Regions from separate parts of the Embleya sp. NPDC059237 genome, predicted to be linked through region 2. Evidence: riboswitches for the same ligand, from Rfam matches in the RefSeq annotation. Region 2 holds a riboswitch; the other holds the start of a gene.
What was found. A riboswitch is a leader RNA that binds a small molecule or an ion and turns the genes downstream of it on or off. The one in region 2 is predicted to bind thiamine pyrophosphate.

Region 1: another riboswitch for thiamine pyrophosphate. It lies ahead of ACFXKZ_RS42115 (purine-cytosine permease family protein); the one in region 2 lies ahead of thiO (glycine oxidase ThiO).

The regions. Positions count from the first base shown of each region.
Region 1 covers NZ_JBHZAE010000020.1:42,211-46,158, forward strand. Annotated here, with positions in the region: gene ACFXKZ_RS42110 (CHAT domain-containing protein) at 1-1,404, shown strand, start outside; TPP riboswitch at 1,466-1,609, shown strand; gene ACFXKZ_RS42115 (purine-cytosine permease family protein) at 1,605-2,972, shown strand; gene ACFXKZ_RS42120 (NADPH-dependent F420 reductase) at 3,006-3,644, opposite strand; gene ACFXKZ_RS42125 (inositol monophosphatase family protein) at 3,704-3,948, opposite strand, start outside.
Region 2 covers NZ_JBHZAE010000025.1:85,252-89,199, reverse strand. Annotated here, with positions in the region: gene thiE (thiamine phosphate synthase) at 1-450, opposite strand, end outside; gene ACFXKZ_RS46975 (Rv2175c family DNA-binding protein) at 461-826, opposite strand; gene ACFXKZ_RS46970 (NAD(P)/FAD-dependent oxidoreductase) at 873-2,057, opposite strand; TPP riboswitch at 2,174-2,285, shown strand; gene thiO (glycine oxidase ThiO) at 2,281-3,465, shown strand; gene thiS (sulfur carrier protein ThiS) at 3,462-3,689, shown strand; gene ACFXKZ_RS46955 (thiazole synthase) at 3,695-3,948, shown strand, end outside.

The DNA of each region.
Region 1 (3,948 bases), on a different contig from region 2:
GCCTCGGAGGCGACCGGCGGGCCGGACCCGGTCGACGACCCGCACACGCCCGATCGACGGTTCACGCCCGGCAAGGCGGACACGGACGGCGGACCCGGCGCGACCGGCGGAGCGGAGGATGCCGCAGGTCCGGGCGCGCCCGGCGGCCCGAGGCCGCCCCGAGCCTCGGTCGCGAGTGGGCGCCCGGGTTCGGCCGTCGGATCGGGTCCGGCACCGGCCCCCGACACCGTCTCCGGCCCCCGCACCACGCCCACCCCAGGCACGGCCCACGGCACCGTCCCCGTCCACCTCCCCGCCCCCGGCCCCGACGGGCTCGCCGGTTCCCACGGTCACGCCCTCCCCGAAGCCCTCACCCTTCTCACCGAAGCTCTCGCCGCGCTCCCCGCCACCGATACGCGCTGGCCGGAATTCGCCTACGCCGCCGGCGTTGCCTACGGCGCTCTGGCGGACCACGACGGCGACGCCGACACCCGCGACCAGGCTCGGGTCTGCTTCCGGCGGGCCCGCGGTGCCGCGTCGGCGGATGCCCACCTCTTTCGGGCCGCCACCCACGTGGGTGACGCCCGCATCGGCGCCGGCCCCGCCGCCGGCGAGTGGCGTGCCCTCCTCGACCCGCCCCCCGCCGCCGAGATCGCCGTCGCGCTGCGCCGCCTCGGCGCCGACGCGCTGGTCCAGCTCGTCCCCGGCGCGGCCGTGGTCAGCGGCGTGGACGGCTCGACCCGGCTGCTCGACCTGCCCGGACTCGACTACGGCCTGGACCTGCCCGACGGCGACCCGGAGCACCTGTCCGACCTCCTCGACGCCCTCTGCGCCTGGGCCTGGGACGCGGTGATGGCCCCCGTACTCGCCGCCGTCCCCGGCACGTTCGGCCGCACGCCGTCCCTGGTCCTGCTGCCGGCGGGCCTGTTCGATTCGGTCCCCTGGCACGCCGCCTGGTCGACCGTCGACGGCCGCCGCCGACACGCACTCCAGGTCGCGCAGATCTCGTACATCGCCTCGCCCCGCCTGCTGTGCGACGTCGCCGCGCGCCCGACGGCCGACCCACACCACAACCGGCGCCGCCCGATCGAAATCGGCCACACCGCCGGCGCCCCGATCGTGTTCGCCCCCGACCGCGCCGCCGGATCCGCCGCCGAGCACCTGGCCGCCGGCGCCCACACCGTGGTGTCCACCCTCTGGCCCGTGGCCCCGACCACCGCCGCGCTGGTCCTGTACATGGCCCACCACTACCTCAACCGCCGCGACCTCCCACCGGCCCAGGCGCTCCGCACCGCCCAGCTCTGGATGCGCGACCCCAAACGCGGGATCCCCACCGCAATGCCCGCCGAACTCGCCGCGCAGGCCCGGGAGATCACCCCGAACGACCTCACCGGCTGGGCCGCCTTCACCCACTCGGGCCGGTGAGCCGCCGCGCGCCGACCCCCACCCCGCCTTCCCAAGCCGCCCGCCGGGAGCGTACTGTTCGCCACGCCATCGCGGGAGCTCGGACCAACCGGGCTGAGAGGGCGGCATGGGGTGTCGGCGGCGAGCCGGTGCACATCCCGGGGCCACCGACCGCTTGAACCTGTCCGGGTAATGCCGGCGTAGGGAGAGCAGGTAGAGCCATGTCGGCTCCAGCAGTGGACGACGCACGCCCCGCAGTGGCGCACCCGGCAACCGAGGCCCCGCTGGTCCTGGACACCGCACCGCCGCGCACGCTCGGCTTCCGCGACCAGGCCGCCTTCTGGGCCAACCTCGGGGTGAGCCTCCTCGGCTTCTCCGGCGCCCTGTTCGTGCTGGCCCCGGCGGGCTATCCGCAACTGTCCATGGTCGCCGCGATCGTCGCGGCGATCGGCGGCACGCTGCTCGGCACGCTCATGGTCGCCGTCGCCGGCATCCCCGGCGCCCGCAGCGGCGCGCCCGCGATGACGGTGCTGCGCGGGTTGTTCGGCACGAAGATCTCGTACGTGCCGACCGTGTTCAACATCGTCCAGTGCATCGGCTGGGGCACCTTCGAGCTGCTGGTCATCTCGCTCGGCATCGAGGCGATGACCGACGGCGACGGCCCGCACTGGCTCTACATCGTCGCCGCCGGCACGGTCACCACCGCGATGACCCTGCGCCCGCTCGGCATGCTGCGCATCCTGCGCCGCTACGTGACGATCGCGGTGGGCATCGCGATGCTCTACTTCTCGGTCCAGCTGTGGCGCGAGGGGCTGCCGCCGATGACCGAGGGCTCATGGTCCGGGTTCTTCCCGGCGATGGACGCCGCGCTCGCGGTCGCGGTCTCGTGGGTACCGCTGGCCTCCGACTACACCCGCCACTCGCGCGGCACGAAGCCGGCGTTCTGGGCCGCGCTGAGCGGATTCTCCGTCACCAGCATCTGGTGCTACCTGCTGGGCCTGGTCGCCCTCGCCCAGGTGGGCGGCGACGCGGACAAGATCTTCGACTCGTTCCTGGGCGTCACCGCCGGTTGGGTGTTCTTCGCGGTCCTGGTCATCCGCGAGGTCGACCAGAGCTTCGCCAACGTCTACAGCACCGCGATGTCGATCCAGAACCTCGCGCCGCGCGTGGACCGCCGGATCCTCTGCCTGGGCGTGGGCGCGCTGGTCACGGCGTTCGCGCTGATGGTGAACGACTTCGACACCTACGCGAGCTTCCTGTCCCTGATCGGCTCGATCTTCATCCCGCTGCTCGGAGTGCTGGCGGTGGACCTGTTCGCCGGTCGCGGCCGCGCCGGCTGGGACCTGGGCGATCACGCGCCGGCCCGCTGGGTGATGCTCGCGCCGTGGCTGCTCGGCTTCTGCATGTACCAGCTGATCAACCCCGGCACGGTCGAGTGGTGGGTGGACTTCTGGACCCCGATCCAGGACACCCTCCACATCCACGCCCAACGCTGGACCTCGGCCTCCCTGTTCTCCTTCGCCCTCGCCGGCGCCACCGCGTACATCGCGGTCGCGTGGGACCGTCGACGGGCAGCCGCCACGCGCTGAGCCAAACCAGCCGGGTCAGCCGGGTCAGCCGGGTCAGCGGGCGATGGCAACGGCGAACGGCCGGAAGCCGTGCCGGCGTATGACGTGCGGCACCACCAGGATCATCGCCTCGGTGGCGCGAGCCGTACCGATACCACCGAGGTCCTCGATCCATCCGGACCGCCATCCCAGGTCGCCGAGCAGACCCGCCACGGTCTTCTTCGCCTGCTCGTCGTCGCCCGACAGATAGGCGGTCGGCGGAGTGGCCAGGGTTTCGGGCGCGGTCATGACCATGAACAGCATGGTGTTGAGCGTCTTGACCACCCGCGTGTCGGGCAGCGCGGCCTGAATTCGCTCGGCGAGGCTGCCGTCGGGATAGACCAGCTCACCGGGCAGCCCGTCGTCGGTATCGCGGGTCGCGTTGGAGACGTCGACCAGGATCTTTCCGGCGAGTTCGGCGCGCAGGTCGGACAGCCGCCCCAGGGCGGTGTCCCCGGGCGTCGCGTTGATCACGATGTCCGCGGTGCGAGCGGCGGTGCGCTGGTCGGCAAAGGAGATGCGGGGGTCGGCGGCGCCTGCGGCGTCCTCCGACGGGCTCCGGTGGCCCAGGGTGACGCGGTGCCCGGCCGCGGCGAACTTGTGGGCGAGGTTCGCGCCGACGCGGCCGGCGCCCAGGATGCCGATGTTGGTCATGAGGTGATGCTCCTTGCGGTATTGGCGGGAAACGAACAGCAGTGATGCCCGGGACCCGCTCAGGCGACCGCCGACAGCACCCCAAGCGCCGCAGCGTGAATACCGGGCGCAGCGGCGAGGAAGTCCGGACTACCCGTGGTCCACGGCTCACCCGCCAGGTCGGTGACGACACCCCCGGCCTCGGCGACCAACAAAGCGCCGGCGACCAGCCCGGACCGAACATCGGAGAACTGCCAGAACGCGTCCATACCCCCGCCGGCAACGTGAATGAGCTGCAAGGTCGCAGGAACGGACACCCGTACGA
Region 2 (3,948 bases):
ACCCGGCGCGGGGCGGCCCGGCTTGGTCGGGGTCGGCCACACCGGTCCGGTGCAGAAGTAGTCCACTCCCGGCTCCACGAGCGCCGCGTCCACCTCGGCCTCGGCGTGCGTGGAGCGCCCGATCAGCACGTCGCCGCCGATGATCGCCCGGGCCGCGGGGACCGGCAGGTCGTCCTGTCCCAGGTGCAGCACGTCGGGGCCGATCGTGTGCGCGACGTCGGCCCGGTCGTTGACCGCGAGCAGCTTCCCGTGTCGGCGGCAGGCGTCCCGGAACACCTCCAGGTATTCCAGCTCCGGTCGGGCCTCCAGGCCCTTCTGCCGCAACTGCACGATGTCCACGCCCGCGCCGAGCACCGCGTCCAGGAACGCGGGCAGGTCGCCTTGCCGCTCCCGCGCGTCGGTGCACAGGTACAGGCGCGCGTCGGCCAACCGTTCCTGACGGCTCGTCATCGGCCCGGCCTCAGATCGCCAGCGCCTGGGCGCGTCGCCGCACCTCGGTCATCCGGTTCTCCTGCAGCGCCTGTACCGGCGTGCCCGGCAGCGTGTCGTCGGCGGTGAACAGCCACTCCAGCGCCTCCTCGTCGGAGAAGTTCGAGTCGGCGAGCAGAGTCAGCGTGCCGACGAGGCCCTTGACGATGTTGCCGTCCTGGAAGAAGTCGGCGGGCACCTGCAGCGCCCGGTGCTCGCCGCGGCGCACCGCGAGGAACTTGCGCTCCTTGAGCTGCTGCCGGACCTTGAGGATGTCCACACCGAGGATCTCGGCGATCTCGGGGAGGGTCACCCAGGCGGGGACGAGGGCTTCGATTTTCGGGTCGATCTCGCTCATCCGGCCAAGTCTAGGTTCCGTGGCCGGTCCCGCTTGCCGGCGCCGGTCACCGGACCGTCGGCTTGAGCGGGTTCTCCGGGTCGGCGAAGCGTTCCCGGTCCACCGGGGTGGCCAGCTGCACGAGTTTGCGGCCCTGGGCGAGGTCGCGCGGGCGGGCCACCGCGAGCAGCGCCACGAGCCGGTCGCCGGCGAACCAGCCCGCGGACCACTTGCCGTCCTCGCCGGCGTCGCGGAACACCAGTTCGTCGCCTTCGCCGTGCCGGCCGACGTACTGCACCATGCGGCCGAACTGGTCGGACCAGAAGTACGGGACCGGGTCGTAGGCCTGTTCGCCGCCGAGCAGGTTGGTCACGAGCACGCGCGGCGCCTGGAGTGCGTTGTCCCAGTGCTCGACATGCATCCGGGTGCCGTAGCGGGCGGACGGGAACTCGACGCAGTCGCCGACCGCGTGGACCCCGGGCATCGAGGTGGCCAGGTACTCGTCCACCTCGACGAAGCCCCGCGCGGTGCGGGCGACGGCGGATCCCGCCAGCCAGTCGGTGGCCGGGCGCACACCGATGCCGACCACGATCGCGTCGGCGCGCAGCCGGCGGCCGTCGGTCAGGTGTACCGCGCCCGGCTCCAGGCGATCCACCCGCGCGCCGAGCAGCAGTTCCACGCCGGCCTCGGCGTACCAGGGCACGAAGCGCTCGCCGATCGCGTCGGGGAAGGGCCCGGCGAGCGGGGCGTGCAGCGCCTCGACCACGGTGGTCGGGCAGCCGGCGGCTGCCGCGGCGGTGGCCACCTCGGCACCGATCCAGCCCGCGCCGACGATCACCACGTGCGCGCCGGGCACGAGCGCGGCGCGCAGCGCGCGGGCGTCGTCGATGGTGCGCAGCACATGCACGCCGGGCACCTCGGCGGCGCCGGGCAGGTGCAGCACGCGCGATCCGGTGGCGATCACCAGGCGCTCGTAGGCGATCGGTCCCGCGTCGGTGTCCACCGCGCCCTCGCGCAGCCCCGTGGCGGTGCGGCCGAACAGCACCTCGGTGTCGAGCGCGGCCCAGTCCGCCTCGAAGGAGGTGTCGTCGGTCTTGCCGGCCAGGACCTCCTTCGACAGCGGCGGGCGGTCGTACGGCGCGTGCGCCTCGGCGCCGAGCAGGGTGACGCGCCCGGCGTACCCCTGTTCCCGCAGCGCCACCACGGTTTGCAGGCCGGCCATGCCGGCACCCACGACGAGCACGTTGTCCATGCGGGGCAGCCTATGACGCGCGCCCGGGTCGCCGACGAGCAGGGTCTTGACTCAGTCAAGGAGATCGATGGGCGCCGCTCGGGCGCCCCGGATGGCGCCCGGGACGTGTCGTAGTGTGGAGAGGTCACGGGAGCCCGGTGAGACCGGGCTGAGAGGGGGGCTGCGAGCCCCCGACCGTCCGAACCTGATCCGGGTCATACCGGCGAAGGGAGTTCTGCTCATCATGTCCAACACCGGCACGGCCGGCCCCCCGGGCGTCGACGTCGTGGTCGTCGGCGCGGGCGTCGTCGGACTGTCGATCGCCTGGCGCGCCCGCACCCGGCACGGCCTCGCGGTCACCGTGGTCGACCCCGCCCCCGGCACCGGCGCCTCGCACGCCGCGGCGGGCATGCTCACGCCCGTCTCCGAACTCCAGTACGGCGAGGAGAGCCTGCTCCGGCTGAGCATCGAATCCGCCCGGCGCTACCCGGAGTTCGCCGCCGAGCTGGCCGACGCCGCGGGACTGCCCTCGGGTTACCGCGCGTGCGGCACGATCGCGGTCGCGCTGGACGCGGACGATCGGGCGGTGCTCAAGGACCTGCACGCCTACCAGGAACGCCTCGGCCTGCGCTCGGATTGGCTGACCAGCCGCGAGTGCCGCCGCCTCGAACCCATGTTGTCCCCGGCGATCACCGGCGGCCTGCACGTCGAGGACGACCACCAGATCGACAACCGCGCCCTGGTCGCGGCGCTGCTCGCGGCCTGCGCGCGGGCGGGCGTGACGATCGTGCGCGAGGGCGTCGAGCGGGTCCTGGTCGCCGACGAGCGCGCGTACGGTGTGCGGCTGCGCGACGGGCGGGCGCTGACCGCCGATCAGGTGCTGCTCGCCGCCGGGTGCCGCTCGGCGCGGATCCCGGGCCTGCCGCCCGAGGTGGTGCCCCCGGTGCGTCCGGTCAAGGGCGAGATCCTGCGGCTGGCCGTGCCGCCGGCGCTGCGCCCGCTGCTGTCCCGCAACATCCGGGGCGTGGTCAAGGGCGGCAGCATGTACCTGGTCCCGCGCGTGGACGGCGAACTGGTGATCGGCGCCACCGAACACGACCTCGGGTTCGACACCGAGGTCACCGCGGGCGGGGTCTACGAACTGCTCCGCGACGCGCACGAACTCGTCCCCGGCGTGACCGAGTTGCCGCTGGTCGAGACGCTCGCGGGGCTGCGTCCGGGCAGCCCGGACAACGCGCCGATCCTGGGCCGCTCCGCGCTGGCCGGTCTGGTGGTGGCCACCGGCCACTACCGACACGGCATCCTGCTCACCCCGATCACCGCCGACACCGTGGCCGACGTGCTCGCGCACGGCACCACACCCGACCTCATCGCGCCCTTCGGGCCCGACCGTTTCACGACGAGCGCCGCCCGGAAGGTGATGGCATGACCGACATCGACGACATCGGGAACATCGAGGTCTCCGTCAACGGCGACCGGCGCGATGTGGCGACCGGCACCACCGTGGCCGACCTGGTGGCCACGCTGACCACCGCCGCCAAGGGTGTGGCGGTCGCGGTCGACGAGGCCGTGGTGCCGCGCGGCGCGTGGGCCGAGACCGTGCTCGACGCGGGCAGCCGCGTCGAGGTGCTGACCGCCGTGCAGGGAGGGTGACCACGATGGCCGACGACACGCTGGTGATCGGCGGGGAGTCCTTCACGTCGCGATTGATCACCGGAACGGGTGGTGCGCCGAGCCTGGAGGTGCTGGAGCAGGCGCTGATCGCGTCCGGCACCGAGATCACCACGGTGGCGATGCGCCGGGTGGACCCGGGGACGGCGGGCTCGGTGCTCGACGTGCTGCGCCGCCTCGGCATCCGGGTGTTGCCGAACACCGCCGGGTGCTTCACCTCGGGCGAGGCGGTGCTCACCGC